2 regions of the Planococcus sp. VCh962 genome follow, and region 1 is predicted to be linked to the other one. Evidence: predicted binding sites of a transcription regulator. Region 1 holds the regulator's gene; the other holds the start of a gene.
What was found. The regulator LexA, encoded in region 1, represses DNA repair genes until DNA is damaged. The targets are predictions, from matches to a motif close to CGAACATATGTTCG.
Positions count from the first base shown of each region.

Region 2: uvrB (excinuclease ABC subunit UvrB) is a predicted target of LexA. The motif match lies at 5,965-5,978, and genes of this name have one in related genera.

Region 1 covers NZ_JBYLHS010000001.1:351,177-359,765, forward strand. Annotated here, with positions in the region: gene AC3AQ9_RS01785 (hypothetical protein) at 1-157, shown strand, start outside; gene AC3AQ9_RS01790 (hypothetical protein) at 325-525, shown strand; gene AC3AQ9_RS01795 (hypothetical protein) at 665-1,090, shown strand; gene AC3AQ9_RS01800 (hypothetical protein) at 1,138-1,332, shown strand; gene AC3AQ9_RS01805 (class I SAM-dependent DNA methyltransferase) at 1,414-2,145, shown strand; gene lexA (transcriptional repressor LexA) at 2,233-2,853, opposite strand; gene yneA (cell division suppressor protein YneA) at 3,020-3,337, shown strand; gene AC3AQ9_RS01820 (YneB family resolvase-like protein) at 3,334-3,987, shown strand; gene AC3AQ9_RS01825 (DUF896 domain-containing protein) at 4,045-4,278, shown strand; gene tkt (transketolase) at 4,366-6,369, shown strand; gene AC3AQ9_RS01835 (YneF family protein) at 6,502-6,735, shown strand; gene AC3AQ9_RS01840 (hypothetical protein) at 6,913-7,191, shown strand; gene AC3AQ9_RS01845 (alpha/beta hydrolase) at 7,766-8,589, opposite strand, start outside.
Region 2 covers NZ_JBYLHS010000007.1:125,268-133,856, reverse strand. Annotated here, with positions in the region: gene AC3AQ9_RS16620 (S9 family peptidase) at 1-457, shown strand, start outside; gene AC3AQ9_RS16615 (hypothetical protein) at 536-682, opposite strand; gene AC3AQ9_RS16610 (DUF5658 family protein) at 1,057-1,419, opposite strand; gene AC3AQ9_RS16605 (enoyl-CoA hydratase-related protein) at 1,817-2,593, opposite strand; gene AC3AQ9_RS16600 (ABC1 kinase family protein) at 2,696-4,312, shown strand; gene AC3AQ9_RS16595 (YhjD family protein) at 4,447-4,812, shown strand; gene AC3AQ9_RS16590 (competence protein ComK) at 4,938-5,492, opposite strand; gene AC3AQ9_RS16585 (IDEAL domain-containing protein) at 5,668-5,907, shown strand; gene uvrB (excinuclease ABC subunit UvrB) at 6,049-8,031, shown strand; gene uvrA (excinuclease ABC subunit UvrA) at 8,038-8,589, shown strand, end outside.

The sequences.
Region 1 (8,589 bases):
GTCAAGAGAAAACGTGACTGCTATGGCTCTGTCTGAAAGCATCGTCCAATATGAAGATGTATTTGGTGAACTGAATATTTTTAACAAAGCGGACGTTAAATTGGTGAAAATAAAAGATTACACGGAGCCGGTTACTACTTCAAGAAGAGGCGGTTAAGAAAAGCGCTTAAAAGAAATAATTAAATTCGGCTGAACAGCTTCTGAAACAGGGGAGATTACTTTTTTGAAATAAGGGTATGTATATATAAGTCTTTCCCTCTTTAATAATCCGTACTGAATTTTCTATGGCGGTTGCCGCCAGGAGGATTTTGTGGGGGTGATTAAATGACAAAGATTCAAGGGATAAAGAGCTTGCTGAAATACCTGGAGGCAGCGGATTATCCGATGACTGAAGACAAGGTACAAGAATTCATAACCCAGCGAAAGATTCCGCATAGCCAGTCTTATGGCGATATGATTATTTTTGATCTAAACCATATTGATTGGTGGATAGCAGAACAGCGGAAACTGAAGAACAAAAGTTAAATGAGTTTTAACAACACCCTGAAGCCGGATCCTTTCCAATAAAAGAGTCCGGGTTCGGGGTATTGTTTTTTTCGGGATCTGTAACATAATAGAATAACAGGCGTCTTAATTAGAAGTATGAATATTGGAGGAGCATTGGATGAAGATATTGAAAATTTTAATTGTATTGCTCATCGTGCTGTTTCTTGGGGCAATTGGTGTGTATTATTTCGGTACCAATATGGCTTCAGAGAAAATGGTGGAAGAAGCAACTGAACAACTGAACAACAGCGGACAATTGGAAGAAATCCAATCGTATGTAGAAAATGATCCTGAACTTGCTGGCTATATCGAAGAAGCAAAAGCGGCTGACGAAAGTTCCTTGCCATTCAACTCAACCGGACAGGCAACACGGGTATTGATCCAAAAAGTAGGAGTTACAGAATTAAAAAATATCCAGAGTGGTGTCCAAAACGGAACGATGTCTCATCAGGAAGCCATTCAAAAACTGGAACAGGATTTGACGGAAGAAGAGATGCTGGCATTGAAAGTCATCGCTTATAAACAAATATACGGTCAACAATAATATTGAGTTGTGGTAAACTAAAGGGAGCTTACAGAGGAGGTCAGTGAATGAAAACATTTCAAGTGGAATTCTATTTTGACCAAGGGAATACGATAGTCCTTTCTGTACAGGCCACGGATAAAGAGGCTGCTTTAGGGAAAATCCCTTCAAACGGAACTTATGACGTAACAGATGAAGCCAGCGGTAAAATTTATCGCATCACGATTAATCTTGTCAAGTATATCGTGGTCAACCAATCTTGATAAAAACAAGCATCGCTCAAGCAGCGCATGCTTTTTTTATACTTAAAATAAGAGATTTTTCCGACAAGGGGATGGGCATGAATGGAATTCAAAGGAGCCAGTGCGTATGATCAGAAAGATTTTTTAAATCAATTTCTGGCAAGAAGAAACCGGGAAGAAAGTCCGAATAATGCCATTGAAAGGCCAATCGTCATAGAATTGCTGGGAAAGGTGAAAGGCAGGAATCTACTGGATCTTGGATGCGGAGAAGGCAGCTTCGGTAAAGAGCTGTTATTGGCTGGAGCGGATCATTACACGGGTGTAGAAGGTTCGGATCAGATGGCTTGGCTGGCAAAAAATGAACTGAAAGGCACCAAAAGCGTCATTCTGCAAGAAACGATGGAAACTTATGCGTTTCCCCACAATGAATTTGATATAGTTATGTCCCGCTTTGCCATTCACTATGTTGCCGATATCCAAGAGCTGTTTAAAAAAGTGCATCAGGCGTTAAAAGATAACGGCAAATTTGTCTTCAGCGTTCAGCATCCTTTGACAACTTCTTCTTTTATCAGCAAAAAAGAAGGCGAAAAAAGAGGGAATTGGATTGTGGATGATTATTTTAATTCCGGCGAACGTAAAGAGCCATGGATGGATAAAATCGTCGTAAAACATCATCGAACCACCGAACAATATTTTAATGCCTTAGCGGAGGCAGGCTTTAAGATTGAGTCCTTGCGTGAAGGGGAACCTAAACGGGAAAATTTCAGCAGTGAAGCAGAGTACCGGAGGCGCAAAAGAATTCCGGTTATGCTGGCATTTTCTTGTGTTAAATAACTTGCATATTAATTGGAAAAACAAGCAATGGAATTTACGACGAACTCAAAATAAAAAAACGCTGAGAAGAAATTCTCAGCGTTTTTTTTATAGGATTTGGCGATAGACGCCAACCACTTTGCCCAGAATAGAAACTTGATCGACGATAATCGGATCCATCGAAGAATTTTCAGGCTGCAAGCGGAAGTAATTATCTTCTTTGAAAAAGCGTTTCACTGTTGCTTCATCATCTGCAGTCATCGCAACGACAATATCTCCGTTGTTAGCTGTCTGCTGCTGTTTAACTACAACGTAGTCACCGTTTAAAATACCAGCTTCAATCATACTTTCACCCATGATTTCAAGCATGAAAATATGGTCATCCTCGGTACCGTATGTCTGAGGCAGCGGGAAGTACTCTTCCACATTTTCGATGGCGGTAATCGGCAGCCCTGCAGTAACTTTCCCGATCAACGGAACATGCAACACTGGATTTCTTTCAATTAGCGCATCTTCTGTGCTAATGATTTCAATGGCTCTCGGTTTAGTCGGGTCACGGCGGATCAGTCCTTTGCTTTCCAACCGGGCCAGATGGCCGTGGACAGTCGAACTGGAGGCCAGGCCAACTGCTTCTCCGATTTCACGAACGGAAGGCGGATAACCTTTAGCACGAACTTCATCTTTTATAAAAGTCAAAATATCTTCTTGGCGTTTCGATACTTTTTTCAACAGTTTCACCTCTTTTTAGTTGTTCAGTATGTTTTTCTACCCATAGTATACCAACTTGGGATATGAAATGCAAACATAGGTTCGAATTTATTTGTTGACAAAAACACTTGTTCGCATTAATATAAGAACATACATTCCGAACACATATTCTTAGGAGGCGGTTCACATGACAATCATTCGAAAAAACTCTTATTTTACAGCATTATTTACGCTTATTCTTATATTCTCCATTTTTTCGGTAATCACCCATAACAATGAAAAAACACAAGTAAGCCACGTCCAAATTGAAGAAGGCGATACTCTGTGGACTTTGGCTGAATCATTCAGTGGAGACACTCCCCATCAGCAATGGATCGATGAAATTATGAAGGAAAACGGATTGACTACTGCCAAAATCGTTGCCGGCCAATCACTTAAGATTCCGAGTGACCAACTCAAATACACCCCAGATGAAACCATCAAGCTGGCAGGTGATGCAGAATGAAAAAAACTGCGTTAATTTATTGCCGCGTCAGCACCACGAAAGATACACAGGAAACTTCGCTCGAGAGACAGGAAGAAGAGCTGCTAAAATTTGCATTTGAACAAGGCTATATTGTGGACCAAATATTTTCTGATCAGCATAGCGGCTATGAAATGGACCGAGAAGGCTTGTTGGAAATGCTTAACTGCATCAAGACGGAAAAAGTAGATGCTGTTTTTATCCAGGATGAAACGCGTCTTGGACGAGGGCATGCCCGCATCGCGCTTTTGCATGTCATGAAAAAATACGGCGTGGAAGTCTACACTTTATCTGACCAAGGACCGATTGCCTTGAATGATATGGATGATATGGTGCTGGAAATTTTAGCGATCGTAGAGGAATACCAGCGAAAAATACATAACGCCAAAATTAAACGAGGCATGAAACGTGCTGTTGAAAACGGCTATAAACCCGAAAAGAATCTAAAAGGGAAAGGCAATCCGGAAGGAAGGGAGCGCCTTGATTTGCCGATTGACCAAATCGTCAGCTTAAAGGAAAACGGACTGACCTTCCATGAAATCGCCGTTACGCTGCAAGGATTTGGCTACCAGGCAAGCAAAGCGACTGTCCATCGCCGTTATAAAGAATTCGAACAAATGAAACAGGGCTAATATATTGCAGAAAACCATCTTCTTTTGTACGATATGTAAGAAGAAAGGTGGGGTTTGATGTTATCACCAGATAAATTAAATCGAATTAATGAATTATCACGAAAATCTAAAAAAGCGGGCTTGTCTATAGAAGAAGCAAAAGAACAATCTTTACTTCGTCAAGAGTATTTGCAGACATTCCGGAAAACGATGCGCGGAACCATTGAAAACGTAAAAGTGATCGATCCGAATGGCGACGATGTAACTCCAGAAAAAATCAAGAATATCCGGGAGAATAAGTATTTAAATTAATACTTATTCTCTTTTTCGTTGTATTCTTTTCTATTGTTGACTACACTAGTAAGGGATGAAATTTTGTTCTAGAGAGGATGTTTTTTTATGTCAAACCATGCAGATCAACTTGCAGTGACTACGATTCGCACACTTTCCATTGATGCTATCGAGAAAGCTAATTCCGGGCATCCTGGATTGCCTATGGGAGCTGCTCCTATGGCTTATACATTATGGACGAAACATATGCACCATAATCCGAAAAACCCTAAATGGTTCAACCGTGACCGTTTTGTCTTGTCGGCTGGACACGGTTCAATGCTTTTATATAGCTTGCTTCATTTGAGCGGTTACGGCCTTACATTGGATGAAATCAAAAACTTCCGCCAATGGGATTCGAAAACTCCAGGACACCCTGAATACGGCCACACAGAAGGCGTGGAAGCAACCACAGGTCCTCTTGGCCAAGGAATTGGTATGGCGGTTGGAATGGCAATGGCAGAACGCCATTTAGCGGCTACATACAACAAAGAAAACTTGAATGTTGTAGACCATCACACATTCGCTTTATGCGGAGATGGCGACTTGATGGAAGGCGTTGCAGGTGAAGCTATTTCACTGGCTGGCCATTTGAAGTTAAATAAATTGGTAGTACTTTATGACAGCAATGACATCTCATTAGACGGCGATCTTCACATGAGCTTCTCTGAAGATATTAAGAAACGCTTTGAGTCTTACGGCTGGAACTATTTGCGCGTTGAAAACGGCAATGAATTGGACGATTTGTCTGAGAAAATCGCTCAAGCTAAACAATCATCTGACAAACCGACAATTATCGAAGTAAAAACCGTCATCGGTTACGGAGCTCCGAATAAATCCGGTAAAGCGGATGCGCACGGTGCACCACTGGGCGAAGATGAAATGAAATTGGCGAAAGAATATTACGAGTGGACATTCGACCAGGATTTCCACGTGCCGGACGAAGTATACGAAACGTTCAAACAAGCAACAGAAGAATTAGGCGGCAACGCTGAAACGGCTTGGAACGAACTGTATGCTGAGTATGAAGCACAGCATCCTGAACTGGCTGCACAGCTTCAAAGAGCAATCAAAGGAGAACTTCCTGAGAACTTCGATGCCGACTTCCCAACTTATGAAGTAGGCAAAAAGCAAGCTACCCGTGCTTCTTCAGGCGATATGGTAAATGCTATCGCGAAAGCTGTACCTTCATTCTTTGGTGGTAGTGCGGACCTTGCCGGATCGAACAAAACAAACATCAAAGGCGGAGGCGACTTTGATGCTGAAAATCCAACTGGACGCAATATCTGGTTTGGTGTGCGTGAATTCGCAATGGGGACTGCCTTAAACGGTATGGCACTACACGGTGGCCTTCATGTATTTGGCGGCACATTCTTCGTATTCAGTGACTATGTACGTCCAGCAATCCGCCTTGCGGCTTTGATGGGCCTTCCGGTAACATTTGTATTCACTCACGACAGTGTAGCGGTTGGAGAAGATGGCCCTACTCACGAACCTGTTGAGCATTTGGCTTCGCTTCGCGCAATGCCGAATTTGAGCGTTGTCCGCCCTGCGGATGCGAATGAAACAAAAGCGGCTTGGAAACTGGCTTTGACTGCGAAAACTGCGCCAACGCTATTGGTTCTTTCACGCCAAAACCTGCCTGTGCTTGAGCACACGAACGACTTGGCAGCAAACGGTGTTGAAAAAGGTGCTTATGTGGTTTCGCCAGCAGAAAACCCACAAGCATTGCTATTGGCAACCGGTTCTGAAGTGAGCCTTGCGGTAGCAGCACAGAAACAATTGGCAGAAGAAGGAATTTCGGTTTCTGTTGTATCTATGCCATCTTGGGATCGATTTGAAAAACAAGACAAAGAATACAAGCAATCGGTTATTCCGAAAACGGTCAAAAAACGTTTGGCAATCGAAATGGGCTCTTCATTCGGCTGGGAACGCTATACAGGCGATGAAGGCGATATCCTTTCAATTGACCGCTTTGGTGCCAGCGCGCCAGGCGAGCGCATCATGAAAGAATTCGGCTTCACACCAGAAAATGTAGTGGCGAAAGTCAAGAACTTAATCAACGAACAATAAAATGACATAAAAGCGGAAGCGGAACAATGCTTCCGCTTTTATTATTTTGATCTTATGGTCATGGGCCGGATTTTATAGTATAATCCAATGTGGTGCACTACTTATTTATGCAACGCGAAGGAGGTAACATGAATGGCTACTTGGATCTGGATCGTAATCGTTATCGTGGCGTTGATCGCAGGTGTTGCGCTTGGCTTTTTCATCGCTCGTCAATATATGATGAAGTATTTGAAAGACAATCCACCGATTAATGAAGAAATGCTACGTATTATGATGATGCAAATGGGACAAAAACCGTCTCAGAAAAAAATCAATCAAATGATGGCTCAAATGAATAAAGCTTCTAATAAACCTGCTAAAAAATAAAAAGCACTCTCATGGAGTGCTTTTTTTCGTTCCTTGAAATAGCCGGCGAATTCTATTCTTTAGGTTTTCTCCACCAACGCAGTAAGTTTAGTGAGAAAGCTCTTTCTCCTTACGTTTCAAATAGCTGCAAAACAGGGATAGGAGAAGAAAAGAACTTAAAAAATGGGAGGGAATATTATGCCTGAACAAGAAGAGTTCGTTTTCTACATGCCAGTGATTGAAAAAGAAGAATCGCGAGAAAAAGAAAGTTTCAATACGCAAATGGCAGGAGTCGGAAAAGTTTTGCCGGTTTCGATGGAGCAGATCAATGAAATGGTAAAAGGATTATCGGACTATAGCCTAGATACAATAGAATTGCATGTCAGAGGAGTGGCGAGAACGGGACCGATGGTTGAATTTTTCATCGGAGCAGAAGGGGAAGCCGGACTAAAGCTGGTTTTGAAAAAAAAGAAATAAGGCAATGGAAAAAGCACTCTTAATGAGTGCTTTTTTAGCTTGTTAAGAAAATTGAAAATTGTATTAGCGATCATCCCTTAACCGATATTTCACCCCACAGATCCGCTCCTGTCTCTCTCTCTGTATCGCTGCGCTAGCTTCGAGACATGAAAAAGCGTTGCATCGCTGCGCTAGCTTCGAAACATGAAAAGGCGTTGCAGGGTCTCGGCTGTCTCGTCGCTACGCTGCCCCGCAGGCAAGACATTGGCCGACGCCCGCGTGGCCAAGTCTTTGCGACGAGATTGCGCAGGAGCAGTATGTTTTCTCCGCTGGTTGGCTCCATATCCGGAGAGCCGGTCCAATTATTAGAGAGCTTTCCGAATGAGCTCCCTATTTCAGAGAATCTCTAAAGATGGCAAAAGAGAGCTGAATGCAGCGGAAGGCGGCGACTCCTGTGGGAGTAGTGTGAGTCCTGAGACCCCGCAGGGAGCGGCAGCGAGCGAGGAGGCTCAGGCCACACCCCACGGAAAGCGTCCGCCCTGGAGCGCAATTACAGAAGAAGATACTTGTTTCTCGACAGCCAGAAAAAGCACTCTTAATAAGTGCTTTTTTGCATTTCTGAAGTCATCAATCCATTTTCCCGTAGAAACGCAGCAACTGTCTGTTCATATTCTTCTGAGTTTTCATTGTACGACTGGGCGTGCGCTCCTTCAGCAAAAAACTTGATTGCTTTTGGTCCCGATTTTACATCATACATTTCCTGAGACATTTCTGGCAGCACAAATTCATCTTTCAAGCTATGGATGAAAAGGATCGGACTTTTGATGTTTACTACCGCTTCAATGGGTGAGACGGTAGAGATGGAATAACCATCGCGCAATTTCATGAAAATAGCCGCCAGCTTTACCGCTAATGGTAAGCGTATTGGCTTAGTGGTATTCATGACATGAAGGATTTGTTTAGAGATATCGGAGTAGGTGCAGTCAATCACATAAAATGATGCCGTGTCTTCCATGCCGGCGTATAAAAGCGTCGTAGCCCCGCCCATCGACTCGCCGTGGATGCCGAAAAATAAATCAGGTCCAACGTGCAGTTTTAATGCTTCTACCACAGCTTTTAAATCGAGTTTTTCATAATGGCCGAAACTGGTGGTTTTGCCGCCGCTTTCTCCGTGCCGGCGATGATCATATACGACCGAATTGAATCCGAGCCGCTCAAACATTCGAGCGTACTTAAAAGAATTTACTTTAGTCTCTGTTACACCATGGCAAATGATAACATATCGATTTGTATCATGGGGCTCCAGAAAAATGGCTTTGATGGGATAGCCGTTTTCAGACTCGATCCATCTTTCGCTTTTTTTCACCTGGGCATACCATACTTCATCATAGCGTTTTGCGGAAGTTTCACGCTCTAAAA
Region 2 (8,589 bases), on a different contig from region 1:
CTGGATTGATGCAGAGCGACTTGGCGTTACGGGCGGCAGTTATGGCGGCTTTATGACGAATTGGATTGTCGGGCATACGGATCGTTTCAAAGCGGCTGCCACACAGCGTTCAATTTCCAACTGGGTGTCGTTTTTCGGAGTATCAGACATCGGCTATTATTTTAGCGACTGGCAACTGGGCGCTGATATGACCGATGTCAATAAGCTTTGGCAGCATTCGCCGTTGAAATACGCGGGAAATGTGAAAACGCCTTTACTGATTTTACATTCGGAAAACGATTACCGTTGCCCGATCGAGCAATCCGAACAGCTTTACGTGACATTGAAGAGCATGGGCAAAGAAACCGAGTTCGTGCGTTTCCCAGAAGCCGACCACAACTTGTCGCGTACGGGAAAACCGAATCTGCGCTTTGCGCGCCTCGAACAGATTACCGGTTGGATGGAGAAGTACTTATAAGAATTAAAATCTCAAGAACGCCCAACTTTTGTTGGGCGTAGACTGTAGACAAAGTGTACTTAAAATGAATAAGAAGGTCTAAACCCCAACCGGTCCGGCCACTTCGCTTTCCGTGGATACGGCCTCAGCCGCTTCACTCCCTGCGTTCGCTCCAGGGTCTTCAGCTCGAGCTGGTCCCACAGGAGTCTCGTGGCCAGACCGGTTGGGGGTGTCGCGTCGCTTCAAGGAATACCTTCAGAATGCCGCTTTTCCGATTAGTGAGGAAAAGCGGCATCCGCTGTTCACTTCACGCCAAGTTCCGCAGCGGAAACCGGCGAAAGGCAAAGATGTGCTCCTGCATCGCTGCGCTAGCTTCGTCGCAAACGAATCGTGCAAAATTACTTTTGCACCATTCGCTTCCTGCGGGGCAGCGTAGCGACGAAGTGCCGAAATCCACTCGGGCGAGAGTCCCGAGTTAGTTCGGCGCGAGCCCGCGGAAAGCGTCCGGTTGAAGCGCAGGAACCGAGGGAGGAACCTTGTTTTTGATCGTTATTCACTTGATTGAACGTATATTCTTTTTTCTACAAGCTAACGCCCAACTTCTGTTGGGCGTTCTGCTTTTATAGGACGCTATTCATCTGAACGATAAACATGAAGTTATAGGCTACGACAACAAAGGCAACCCAGCCTGCATGAAGAAATAAAACCAGGGAGTATAAAACATTAGCGGAAATTAGCAGGTAGAGCCAGTGGCGGGAGCGATTTGAGACGAATGGCGTAAAAAGCAAACTGAAAAGGCAAAGGGATAATAGAATCTTGATTGTTAAAATGAAGAAAGGAGAAAAAGAGCTTAATAAAGGGTTGCCTTCTGTTATATAACCAAACTTGATGCCGAAAAAAGTAAGGATTCCATCAAGAATATTCAAAATGCCCAAGGTCCAAATAGGGGTTTTTAAAGGAGTGTCTGACTTTGCCATTGCCATCTTTCACCTCCTGCGATTTTGAAACCAGCATAGCCTTAATTCTTTTTTGTCTTTTAGCGATGATTAATATAGAAATACCCATTTGCTTTACCATTTATACATACAAACGAACTATTAATTTTTTTTCGGATGCGAAAATGTTTTTTGCTTAGTCAATATATCCTGCTATTCCGTAAAGGTATTATAAACATAATTAAAGCCTTTTAATTCGTAAAAAGTTTTTTTGCATAAGAGCTTCAATGATCAGAAAATTTCTGGTGGATAGAAAAAGAAAGAGCGCTGTAAAGAATTGCTGCTTCTTTCTTGGAGTGGTTTGAAAAAATCGAAATGATCTCTTGGTGGGAAACAAAGCCAATCAAAAAAAGCCGTGCAGCTGCACGGCTTTTTTAATCCGAGATTATTTTCCTTTAAACATGGGTTTTCGTTTTTCGCTGAATGCCATCAATGCCTCAACCCGGTCCTCTGTCGGAATGGTCAGCTCGTAAGCTTTTCGTTCGATGTTCAGGCCGGTCTGTAAATCGGCGTTCATGCCATTTTTAATGGCAAATTTCGCTTGCTGCAAGGCAATTGGGCCGTTAGCCAGCATCATATCAGCAAACTGGGCGGTGACGTCGACCAGCTCGTTGCGCGGCGCTACTTTGGTGACGAGGCCGTAGTCCAGCGCTTCAGCCGGTTTTAATCGGCGTGCCGTCAAAATCAGTTCCATCGCTTTTGACTCGCCGATCAAACGCGGCAGCCGTTGTGTGCCTCCGGCTCCTGGAATAATAGCAAGGCTGGTTTCAGTCAAACCGAGCAGTGTATCGTCCGCGATGATACGGAAATCACAAGCAAGTGCCAACTCCATTCCACCGCCGAAGGCAAAACCATTAATCATGGCGATGGTCGGCTGCGGCAAGTTTTCAATTGTAGTAAAAACTTCCCCGATTTTAAAGATATTGCGTTTCACATGCTGTTCAGTCAATGTCTTGCGCTCTTTCAAGTCCGCTCCGACACTAAATGCCTTTTCTCCAGCGCCTGTAAAGATGACTACCCGGATATCCGGGTTAATCCGGATCGCTTCGACCACTTGGCCCAGTTCAGCCAGCATATCGTAGTTGAAGGCATTCATGGAATCCGGCCGGTTCAATGTGATAAAGGCCAAATTTCCATGCTGTTCATAATGAATTGTGTCCATTTCCATCCCCCTTTTAATCGTTCCATCCGTTAAAAACATACCACTTTTTGGACTATTCCGCCATCAGACTCTATAATTAAGCGCAGAGAGGGGTCTTTTTTTATGAACCGTATCGCTTTAATCCGCATTTATCGGATTGTTTATATGGCCATTAAATTTTACACGCAAGCGATGCTTTTCCAGCGCCGTCACCGCGGGAATTGGAATCCGCTTGTTGAGGAGAAGTGGGAAAAGCTTGTTACGAAGCAAGCGAAAAACTATAAGATTCTTGCCTTGAAGCTTGGCGGGCTTATGATTAAACTGGGGCAGTTTTTATCGACACGGGCGGATATTATGCCCCCTACCTTTCTTCAGGAACTTGAAGGTTTGACAGACCGGGTACCTTCGGTAGAGCGCAAAAAAATCGTTTCGGTTCTTGAAAAAGACTGGAACTCCCCATACTCCAGTTTTTTAACCGATTTATCGGATACTGCCGTGGCATCAGCCTCCATCGGGGAAGTTTACAAAGGCGTGCTAAAAGACGGAACGGAAGTGGCTGTAAAAGTCCAACGGCCGGGTACAGACCGTATTCTGCGTGCAGATTTTCAAGCGATGCGAATTGTTGTCTGGATGATGAAAACGTTCACGCCGCTGTCCAAACAAATCGACTTCCGGCAATTGTACCGGGAAATGACCGAAACAATCGGAGCAGAGCTGAACTTTTTGCAGGAACTTCAAAGCGGCCGTTCGTTTGCCGACCGTTTTAAAGAGATGGAAGGCATTCGTTTTCCGGTTTATTTTGACGATCTTTCAACGCGCCGCGTACTGGTAATGGAGTGGATTGAAGGCGCGCGCATCACCGACCTCGCTTTTATTGAGAAACATCATCTTGACCGCCATGCCATCGCAGAACGGTTATTCATTTTGTTTTTGGAACAGGTCCTTAATGGCGGCCAATTCCATGCCGATCCGCATGGCGGCAATATTTTGTTAAAACCGGACGGTACCATTGTGCTGATTGATTTCGGTATGACAGGAACTATTTCCAAATCAGATGCACAAGCAGTGTTGCGGATAGCTGAAGGCATCGTTTTCCAAAATTACGACCAAGTGCTGGATGCACTCGAAGAATTGCGTTTCCTCCTGCCGCATGCGGATCGGGATCTTTTAGCGGACACCATTGCGCGGCTGGTTGCGGCGTATCAGTCTAATGAATTGATGCAGATGGACAGTTTTGTGGTAGAGCGATTGCTCCGCGATATACAAGACATTGTCCGGACGCAGCCTGTACAGCTGCCTGCCGAATTTGCATTTTTCGGCCGGGCTACATCAATCTTTGTAGGCGTCCTCCATGTGCTGGACCCCGCTATTGATTTATTGGCGCTCGCCCGGCCGCGCATATTGGAATGGGCGGCATCTCAAAAAGAAGGCAAAAGAATTATCGGCAAAGAAGACGTGCTGCGCTGGGCAATCAATGCCACAGGGCCACTCCGTGTTTTGCCGCAAAAAATCATCAATTATCTCGAAGAGCCGGAACGGATGCGCCATTACTTGGAAAACCGGGATGGGCGGCAACGGGAACATCAGCGGGATCTGCAAAGCCGGATGTTCGCAGGAATTTTCACGATTCTATCGTTTATGGGCATATCGACAGCTGTCTGGTTTTCTCATGAAGCCTTTATGTGGGTGTCATCAATTTTCTTTGTCGGTTCGCTATGGGTTTACCGTTCCATTAAATAGTTTTGCCACATCGGAATATAAAAAATCTGTGCCAGCAATGGCACAGATTTTTTTTCGTTCACGTCTTGCAATTTAATCAATTCAGAGTAAAATTGAAAAGAGAACAAACGTTCCCTTTTTGAGGAGGTGTAAAAATGCCGTTAATCTCACAAGAGGAAATTGTCCATTTTGAAAAAGCTATCTATTTGCCGATGGTATTGATCATTTTGGAACGTGACCGCGCTTTATTCGAAAAAGGGGCTTTTAAACTGAAGAGGCCGTATATTGAATTAGTGGATGGTGCCATCAAGCAGGTTCATAAAGAGCTGCAAGAAACGAAGATTCATATGCGCAAGCACCATATGAAAATGATTAAAGGCACTGGAGACGATACTTTTACCGAATATGTATTTTATCATGGAGGCTATGAGGACCACCGGCGCTATTTGAATGTGCGCCTGCGCAACCGGGTGGAAGAATTGCTGCGCGTTTATTTGGCGATGTCTTATCAGGAAATTTAACTCGCTTTTTAATTGAGGTCCGGATGCAGGGGGAAAGTGCAAAGAGGCAGAGCTATACATATATGAGCTTGATACCTTAAAAGCAGCAGTTTCTGCCTGCCTCTTTGCCATTTCAATTGGAAAACTCAATCAAGAGGATGTTGTCTTCTAGGGGGATATCTGCGTTTAGTCAAATATACCATTTGATGCTGATGGACTTGCTGAGCATTTTTAAAAAACCTGCGCAAAGAACCGGCAAAAGAATGCTGGTTTCTTAGAGCCACAGGGGACACATCAAGCGGGACCGTCACGCCATTGCTTAAATAAACAATGCTGCCTTTTCCAGTGTCATCGCTTTCCACCAACTCCACAGCATCAAAATTAAACCAAACCGATTCTTTGTTTTTCGGAGAATGCGTAGGGAAGAATAGGAGTGGATTGCCATAATACTCACCAATGATGATGGGCGGTTTATGTTTGACGCGAACTGCTTTTTGAGAATAAAGGGTAGCGCTTTCTATTGATCCTCTGTAAAAAGTACAAGAAGAGCTCACGATTTTATAAACCGATTCTTCCACAATGAATTCACTTCGATCTTCAATTACACGCGTCCACGTCCGATGTCCCTCTACATACGGCAAAAGTGCATAGGTGTTGCTGCATACCGTATATGAGGAAGAGTGATGATTCATTTTGCCCATTTACTTATACACCCTAAATTTACTATACCTCAATATTGTAACAATAAATGGAAGATTAGCAATGGCTTTAATCTAAAAATAAAATATTTTCTATTTCATTGGAATTTTCAAAAAACGATTGATTATTGATATGCTTTTAATGTATACTAATGAAAAGCATTCGGGGTGATGAAGAATGGAAAACTATTATTCTTATGCTGACTTCATGAAAGCGATGGCTCAAACAAAGAAAATTACAGAAGCGGAAAAACTGCTTAATGATATCTATTTGGATTTATTTTTAAAGCATGTTCACCGCTCGCAGCAAGAAGAGCAGCTAATGACGCTTATCGACCAAGCCCTGGACACTAACGACCGTGAATCATTTGCCAAATATTCAGCCCAATTGCAGGCTTTAAAATGCGATGAAGAATAACGAAAAACCGCTCTCAATGAGCGGTTTTTTTATTTTGCCTCAAAATAGACAAGCTAAAAAACATACGTTCGCTTTTTGTTAGGGGATTTTTAGGGCATATGATAAAATAGAGAGAGTGAAACAAACAGGAGGACATCGATTATGAAACAGGAATTCAAACTCCAGGCGCCTTATGAACCTGCAGGCGATCAGCCTCAAGCGATTGCTGAGCTGACTCAGGGAATCATAAACGGCAAGCGTTGCCAAACCTTACTTGGAGCAACAGGTACGGGGAAAACGTACACCATGTCAAATGTGATTCAGCAAGTAAAAAAACCCACATTGGTCATGGCCCATAACAAAACTTTAGCTGGACAACTTTACAGCGAATTCAAGGAATTCTTTCCGGATAATGCGGTTGAATACTTCGTCAGCTATTATGATTATTATCAGCCGGAAGCTTATGTGCCGCAATCAGATACTTATATAGAAAAAGATGCCAGCATCAACGATGAAATCGACAAATTGCGGCACTCAGCGACAAGTTCGCTGTTTGAACGGGATGATGTCATTGTCATTGCTTCCGTATCGTGCATTTACGGACTTGGTTCACCGAAGGAATACCGGGAGCTTGTGGTATCTCTTAGAAAAGGGATGGAAATCGAGCGCAACCAGCTTTTGCGAAAATTGGTCGATGTCCAATATGAGCGGAACGATATCAATTTTATCCGCGGAACTTTCCGGGTGCGGGGAGATGTAGTGGAAATCTTTCCGGCATCCCGCGATGAACGCTGCTTGCGCGTTGAATTTTTCGGAGATGAGATTGACCGGATCCGTGAAGTGGATGCTTTAACGGGCGAAATTATCGGCGAACGGGAACATGTTGCCATTTTCCCTGCATCTCACTTTGTTACGCGGGAAGAAAAAATGGTCAAAGCCATTGAAAACATTGAAGCGGAACTTGAAGAGCGATTAAAGGAAATGCGGGCAGAAGATAAACTGTTAGAAGCTCAGCGCCTCGAACAGCGCACGCGTTATGATTTGGAAATGATGCGTGAAATGGGCTTTTGTTCGGGCATCGAGAACTACTCCCGCCATTTGACGCTGCGGCCGCCAGGTGCCCAGCCTTATACGCTCATTGATTATTTCCCGGATGATTTCCTTCTGGTAGTGGATGAAAGCCATGTAACCCTGCCACAGGTCCGTGGTATGTTCAATGGTGACCAGGCACGCAAAAAAGTGTTGGTGGATCACGGATTCCGTTTGCCTTCTGCTATGGACAACCGGCCGCTGACATTTGATGAATTCGAGAAGCATATCCACCAGGCCGTTTTTGTGTCAGCGACGCCAGGGCCATATGAGCTTGAACATACACCGGAAATGGTGGAACAAATTATCCGGCCAACCGGACTGTTGGACCCGACAATTGAAGTTCGCCCGATAGAAGGGCAGATTGATGACTTGATGGATGAGATCCGTCAGCGCACCGAGCGCAATGAACGGGTGCTTGTAACGACATTGACGAAAAAAATGTCCGAAGATTTGACCGCATATTTAAAAGAAGCAGGCATAAAAGTCAATTACCTGCATTCAGAGATTAAGACATTAGAGCGGATTGAGATCATCCGGGAATTGCGGATGGGTGTGTATGACGTCCTGGTCGGCATTAACCTGCTCCGGGAAGGGCTCGATATTCCGGAAGTCTCCTTGGTGACCATTCTTGATGCAGACAAAGAAGGCTTCCTGCGCTCAGAGCGTTCGCTTATTCAGACAATGGGGCGCGCAGCGCGGAATGCCAATGGCCATGTAATTATGTACGCCGATAAAATGACCGATTCAATGCGAAAAGCCATCGATGAAACGACTCGCCGGCGCACCATACAGGCTGCTTACAATGAAAAACACGGCATTACACCGATTACCATACAAAAGAAAATCCGGGACGTCATCCGGGCTACTACAGCAGCGGAAGAGACGGAAGAATATGTTTCAAAAGCGGCAGCAGGGAAGAAACTCAAAAAAGAAGACCGCATGAAACTGATTACACTGCTGGAGAAAGAAATGAAAGAAGCGGCAAAAGCGCTCGATTTCGAACGGGCAGCCGAACTTCGGGACACTGTGCTCGAATTGAAAGCGGAAGGGTGATAAAACTTGAAAAATCAGGAAATACGTATACAAGGTGCGCGTGCGCATAATTTAAAAAATATAGACGTCGTTATACCACGGGATCAGCTGGTGGTCATGACAGGCCTTTCCGGTTCGGGCAAGTCTTCTTTGGCATTTGATACGATTTATGCAGAAGGCCAGCGCAGGTACGTCGAATCGCTGTCTTCTTATGCCCGCCAATTTCTCGGGCAAATGGATAAACCGGATGTCGACTTGATTGAAGGGTTGTCGCCGGCGATATCAATCGACCAAAAGACGACAAGCAAAAACCCGCGTTCCACTGTAGCAACGGTCACGGAAATCTATGATTACATGAGGCTCATGTATGCCCGGATCGGCAAACCAGTCTGTCCGAATCACGGCATTGAAATTTCCTCTCAGACGATTGAGCAAATGGTGGACCGTTTGCTGGAGTATCCTGAACGGACAAAAATGCAGATTTTAGCCCCGGTGGTAGCGGGCAGAAAAGGAACGCATGCGAAATTGTTGGAGGACATCAAAAAACAAGGCTATGTCCGTGTTCGTGTCAATGGCGAT